2 linked regions of the Marinobacterium aestuarii genome follow. The protein of the gene in region 1 interacts with the protein of each later gene in a pairwise test. Links are inferred from orthologs where the notes say so. Each region holds a gene or a part of one and is shown on either strand. Other genes may lie near its edges.

Region 1 (3,133 bases):
ATCTTCCGTCGCCCGCTCCAGCTCCGTGCAGGCTTCGCTGTAGCGACCCTGCGCATAGAGGAAGGCACCGAAGTTATTGTGAAAGGACGCCGTCTCCGGCTCCAGGCTCACAGCCTTGCGAAAATGCTGTTCCGCCAGGGCGTATTCCTGCTCCACCTGAAACACCAGCGCAAGCGCGTTATAGGTACCGGCATAGCTATCGCTGATTTCCACCGCCCGCTGCAGCGCATCCTTGGCACTGACCAGATCACCGGCCCGCAGATACTGCAAGCCCAGCTGGGTATAAGCTTCGAGTGCCTTTTCTGGCGACACCTCGGCTGAATTCTGACGCCCCGGCGAACTGGAACAGCCCACCACCAACAACATGACAAGCGTCCATAGTGCTGCGCGAATTCCGCTCAAGCTATACCTCCTAGGCTCTTCGATCCGTGGATAGACCCGGCTCCTCTTGTACCACGGGAATGATTTTTTGGCTACGGCGAGTGCGATCCTGCACCTGGCCGACCAACTGCCCGCAGGCAGCATCAATCTCGTCGCCACGGGTGCGTCGAACAGTGGTAATAATATTCGACGTCACCATGATCTGTTTGAACGCCTGAATCGCCGCATCAGACGGACGCTCGTAGCCGGAATTGGGGAAGGGGTTAAACGGAATCAGATTGAGCTTGCAGGGCAAGCGCCGCAGCACCTTGACCAGCTCACGGGCCTGATGGGGCTGATCGTTCACGCCCGCCATCATGGTGTACTCGATAGTAATGACGCGTTTGTCACTCAGACCTTCGAGGTAGCGGTTACAGGCGTCGATCAGCTGATCAATCGGATAGCGACGGTTGATCGGCACCAGTACATCGCGCAGCTCGTTGTTGGGTGCATGCAGCGAGATTGCCAGGGATACATCACTGACTTCACGCAGCTTGTCTATTGCCGGTACAACACCGGCCGTACTCAGGGTGACACGTCGCTTGGACAGGCCGTAGGCGTTGTCATCCATCATCAACTGAGTGGAGTCGACGACGTTGTCAAAATTCATCAGGGGCTCGCCCATGCCCATCAGTACTACGTTGGTCACCTGGCGTTCGCCATTGGGATCCATCGGACCGAAAGACTTGATGGCGATATAAACCTGGCCGATCACTTCAGCCGCGGTCAGGTTACGGTTAAAACCCTGCTTGCCTGTTGAGCAGAAACTGCAGTTCAGGGAGCAGCCGACCTGGGAGGAAATACAGAGTGTACGGCGGGTACCTTCAGGGATCAGTACAGTCTCCACGCAGGAGCCGCCCTCCACCCGGATAACCCATTTGCGCGTACCATCCTTGGAAATATCCTGAGAGACCACTTCGGGCGGCCGGATCTCCGCGACAGCATTAAGCTTCTCGCGCAGCGCCTTGCTGATGTTTGTCATCTCATCAAAGCTTTCGGCACCCAGCTGATGAATCCATTTCAATACCTGGGTGGCGCGAAAGCGCTTTTCCCCAAGCTCAGCAAAAAACGCCTCAAGCTTGGCAGGAGACAACCCCAGTAGATTGGTTTTGGTAATGGATTCAGTCATCAAAGTCACTCAGTATTAAATCGTTGTGTCAGGGCTGTGGCGCAGCCGCAACCCCGGCACAGGTTTACAGCTTACTTGCCGAAGAAGTAAGCGATCTCACGTGCAGCAGAGGTAGCGGAATCCGAACCGTGTACAGCGTTGGCATCGATGGATTCAGCGAAATCACGACGGATAGTGCCTTCAGCAGCATCCTTCGGGTTGGTAGCGCCCATCAGCTCACGGTTAACCAGGATAGCGTTTTCACCTTCCAGCGCCTGTACAACAACAGGACCAGACGTCATGAAAGCAACCAGATCACCAAAGAAAGGACGTTCTTTGTGCTCAGCGTAGAAACCTTCAGCTTCTTCTTTGGACAGGCTTTTCATCTGCATTTCAACAACCTTCAGACCGGCTTCTTCGAAGCGGGCAACGATCTGACCGATGACATTTTTTGCAACGGCATCAGGCTTGATGATGGACAGAGTACGTTCAACAGCCATGGAAATTCCCCAAGTATGAATAGATCAAAATTTAAACGCGGCATTATACGCCAAGCCCAGGATATAAAACAGCTGCGCCTGCAGCGAAAGCCGAGTTACTGCGCCTCTCCAACTGCCGCCGATGTGCGCCGAGACGCCAGGCTCGACAGCCAGGGCCCCATAGCGCAGACACAAAAAACCCGGCGGATGCCGGGTTTTCTCAACCTGCCTGCAAAGCCCTCAGAACTCAGGCTTCGTAGGGGTCACGCAGCACGATGGTTTCAGCACGATCAGGACCGGTGGAAATGATATCTACAGGCGCTTCAATCAACTGCTCAATACGCTTGATGTAGGCAATGGCATTCGCCGGCAGCGCATCAATGGACTGAGCGCCGACAGTGGAATCACTCCAGCCCGGCATCTCTTCGTAGACCGGTTCGACCTTGTCGTAATCTTCGCTGCCGCTGAGGGATTCAACCAGGTTGCCCTGCTGATCACGGTAGCCGATGCAGATGCTGATCGTTTCCAGACCATCCAGCACATCCAGCTTGGTCAGACAGATACCCGAAATCGAGTTGATCTGAATCGCATGCTTGAGCGCAACCGCATCAAACCAGCCACAACGACGCGCACGCCCCGTGGTGGCACCGAATTCGTGACCACGCTCGGCTAGACGACGACCTACATCGCAACCCAGCTCCGTCGGGAAGGGACCGCCGCCCACACGCGTGGTGTAAGCCTTGGTAATACCCAGGATGTAATCCAGGTACAGCGGACCGAAACCAGAACCTGTGGAGGTGCCGCCGGCCGTGGTGTTGGACGAGGTCACAAACGGATAGGTGCCGTGGTCGATATCCAGCAATGAACCCTGCGCACCTTCAAACATGATGCTGGCACCCTGCTTGCGCAGACCGTGCAGAATAGAGGTCACATCGGCAACCATAGGCCGCAGCTGCTCACCCATTTCCAGCGCCTGCTGCAATACAGTGTCATAGTCGATCGGATCAACCTTGTAGTAATGCTCGAGCGCGAAGTTGTGATAGGCCATCACTTCCTTCAGCTTGACGGCAAAACGCTCAGGATGCATCAGATCATCCAGACGCAGACCGCGACGGGCAACCTTGTC
Region 2 (3,257 bases), 910 kb from region 1 along the record:
TACTGGCGCGCCGTTATAGTTTTCCCGGCGAGGACTTCTGGCCGCTGGCGGAGAAGGCGACCTATTTCGTGCTTTTCCCTGTGCTGCTGGTGGCCCGTTTGAGTCAGGCGGATATCAGTGATGTGCCCATTGGCGGTCTTGGCCTCGCTATCCTGCTGTTGCTGCTGGGCGGCACGCTGCTGTGCTATCTGTTACGGCCGTTGCTAAAGCTCGACGGCGCTGAATTTACCTCCTTTTATCAGGGTGGCGTGCGCTTCAATACCTACGTCGGGCTGGCGATGGTCGCGGCGATTTACGGCGATTCGGCACTGGCAGTGTCGGCGGTTATCATCGCCTTTATGATTTTGCTGCTGAACGTGTTCTGTGTACTGGCGTTTGCGTTTCATGCTGGCGGATCCCCGGGGTTGCGTCCGGTGCTGCGCAACCTGGTGCGCAATCCACTGATTCTGGCGTCGGTGCTCGGCCTGCTGCTCAATTACAGCGGCATTGGCATGCCGCTGATGGTGCGTCCGGTGGCTGAACTGCTGGGGCAGATGGCGTTGCCGCTGGGGCTGCTGGCGGTGGGTGCCGGGCTGAGCCTGAAGGCCTTGCGAGCGGTTGGGCCGGCGTTGCTGGGGGCGTCGGTCATCAAGCTGTTGCTGTTGCCGCTGCTGGCGCTGGGGCTGGCGCAACTGCTTTCGCTGGGGGATCAGACCCGCAATCTGCTGATTTTGTTTGCTGCGCTGCCCACTGCCAGCTCCGCCTATATTCTGGCGCGCCAGCTCGGGGGCGACGCCGCCATGATGGCGGCGATCATCACCGGTCAGACGCTGCTGTCCGCACTAACAATTCCGCTCATGTTGGGTTGGTTGACCTGAACTTGAAGGTGGCTTTTTTCGGGGTTCTATACGGTTGTGCGACGACAGCGCTTTTACCCCATGCCGGGTTAATCTCTGGCGCTTCCATGGTTTTTAAACAGGCTTGGAATCGAGTTGCTGGAGAATAGCGCGGTTTTTTTGCATTGAAGGCTAAATAAACCCGTGTTACGGCCGACAATTTAAAAAAATAGCCGGCAGTTGTTGCAATATTGCTGCAGTATGGAACACTACACGGCATTCTGATTCTCGGAGTTGCCGCATACAGTTATTACAACGGCTGCTCCTTCTTACCTGATAAGAGGATAAATGCGGCGTATGAAAAATGGTCCGGATCTGATGATGGTGATCGTTATGGTCTTTCTCATCGGTTCAATCATGACCGGTGTTTCGCAAAGCGACTTTCAGTTCGCTGCGCTGGTCGAACAGGTCTTCAGCAACAGCTGAGTTGCTGCGACTACAGCCTGTAGCCGCGACAATCCGTCACTATGCCCGCAAGCGGTATGTCCCAGCTTGCAACGGGTAGTTCGTCCACCCTCTGAATATCATGCGCCAGGCCGATCAGTTTCGGCCCCTGCGGACCTTTGCGCTGTTTAAAGCTGAAGGTGCGATCGTAATAACCCCCTCCCATACCCATGCGGGCACCGCTGGCATCAAACGCAACCAGTGGCAGCAATACCAGATCCAGCGCCTGGGGCGGTCGCTTGGGCGCTCCCCTGAGTTTGGGTTCCAGAATGCGGTAGATATTGCGCTGCATGGGAGTATTGCGATCATAAGGCACAAACCAGAGTCGGTTGTGGCGAATAGGGTGCAGCACCGGAAGGTAAACCTGCTTGCCCTGGCGCCAGCAGAGTTCGATTACCGGGGTAGGGTCAATTTCGCCATCATTGGGCAGGTAGAGTGCAATATGTCGGGCGCGATGAAAGGCGGGCAGTCGGCGCAGGTTGGCCAGCAGCTTGCGTGCGGCTTCGCGCTGCTGTCGGGCGCTAAGGGCTCGGCGGCGGCTGCGCATTTCACGCCTCAGAAGCTGGCGTTGATCAGGTGTAGGTAAGGACATGGGCAATAATCTGGAAGGGCTCCCCGGGAGTGCCGGTAACGATCGTGGCCCTGAACCCTAAGGTTCAAGGTGGGGGCCTTCGAATGCATCAGGCTTTCCGCTAAACGGACATGCTCACCAGCATCACAGAAGGCCTCCAGGGGTGTACTTATCGGCTCGAGGGACTTGAACGCCTGTCGAACACCCCAGGGAGTGGTTACCATTATACGCGTCTGCAATTGGATGTCAGGACTTGAAATTTAATTCAATTTAGCTAAGCGCGTTTTTATTTGGTTGATATTTAAACAATTTTTTCGCCATGAAGAATTTTCAGTCACCGGGTTCGCGATTTTCGAGCTTCGAGCGGCTCAGGGACTGATCAATCTTGCTGCCCAGGTGGCGCACCTGGTCTTCAATATGCTGCTGACTGTCAGCATGGCTTCTGAGCAGCTCATGGGCGATGTTCAGCGCCGCCATGACCGCGACTCGCTCCAGCCCAACCGTTTTGCCGTTGCCACGAATGTCGCGCATTTTCTGATCAAGGTAGTCGGCCGAGGTCAGCAGTTCGGCTTCAGCCCCCTCGGGGCAGGCAATCATGTATTCCTTGTCGAGCAGCTTGATCGTGACCTTGTGTGCGTCGGTTTTGCTCATGCATTTTGCTCCAGTGCCTTGAGTCGCTGAATCATTGATTCGACTTTGCTGCGGGTCTGGTCATTGAGTTGCAACAGACGGGCACGTTCATCCTTTAATTGCGTTTCCTGTGAACGCAGTCGCTGGTTTTCCTGTTCCAGCCGGTGACAGTGATCGAGCAGCTGATCGATTTTTCGTTCCAGGGCGTTGAAATAGTGGTCGTTCATGCTCAGTCCCGGCAATGTGATCAAGGGGGAAATATAAACAGCGCTTGGTTAAGGGTCAATGAAAGGCCCTCTCAGGCGCCGCTGTGCAATAGTGTTAAACCGGTCAGGCTGCTAGGATATTGGCAACAGAGAACCCCTGGTCGTGACCTGGTACACGTCCGCAGGAATTGAGCGAAGACTGATGATAGCAGATACCGAAAACCACGCCGCCCCGGCTGATTTTGATGACATTGCCAATGTGCTTGTCGGCGAAGGTGTACAGGAAATATCCCCGGCTGAACTGCATGGTCTGCTGAGCGGCTGCCTGGTGGCGGGTGCAAGGCCCGACCCTGCCGCCTGGCTGCAACTGGCCGCGACCTTTCTGGAGATCGGCGACTTTACCCAGGAAGCGTCCAAGGTGCGGGTGCTGGAGATGTTTGGGCAGGCGCTGGCGCAGCTTGAGGGCACTGAACTCGATTTTGATCTCATGCTGCCGGATGACGATGAACTGCTGTCGCTACGTGCGGCCTG

Evidence for each region.
Region 2: the proteins of ndk (region 1) and A8C75_RS21650 interact in binary tests that used the Escherichia coli proteins (3 or more experiments, as listed by UniProt). The link is inferred for Marinobacterium aestuarii from one-to-one orthologs.

What each region holds. Positions count from the first base shown.
Region 1 is NZ_CP015839.1:4,009,187-4,012,319, forward strand. What follows is about bases 325-3,133. They hold ndk (nucleoside-diphosphate kinase), read right to left. Parts: upstream 2,029-3,133; coding sequence 1,621-2,028; downstream 325-1,620. Other genes in these bases: pilW (type IV pilus biogenesis/stability protein PilW), read right to left, coding at 325-402; rlmN (dual-specificity RNA methyltransferase RlmN), read right to left, coding at 413-1,549; A8C75_RS17465 (adenylosuccinate synthase), read right to left, coding at 2,255-3,133. Outside these bases: more of pilW, read right to left, coding at 1-324. UniProt on the Escherichia coli protein: Major role in the synthesis of nucleoside triphosphates other than ATP. The ATP gamma phosphate is transferred to the NDP beta phosphate via a ping-pong mechanism, using a phosphorylated active-site intermediate.
Region 2 is NZ_CP015839.1:4,918,950-4,922,206, reverse strand. The notes cover bases 90-3,022. They hold A8C75_RS21650 (5-formyltetrahydrofolate cyclo-ligase), read right to left. Parts: upstream 1,867-3,022; coding sequence 1,312-1,866; downstream 90-1,311. Other genes in these bases: A8C75_RS21630 (UPF0149 family protein), read left to right, coding at 2,929-3,022; A8C75_RS21635 (TIGR02449 family protein), read right to left, coding at 2,538-2,747; A8C75_RS21640 (cell division protein ZapA), read right to left, coding at 2,221-2,541; A8C75_RS24055 (hypothetical protein), read left to right, coding at 1,164-1,301; A8C75_RS21655 (AEC family transporter), read left to right, coding at 90-857. Also shown: more of A8C75_RS21655, read left to right, coding at 1-89; more of A8C75_RS21630, read left to right, coding at 3,023-3,257. UniProt on the Escherichia coli protein: Involved in the removal of 5-formyltetrahydrofolate.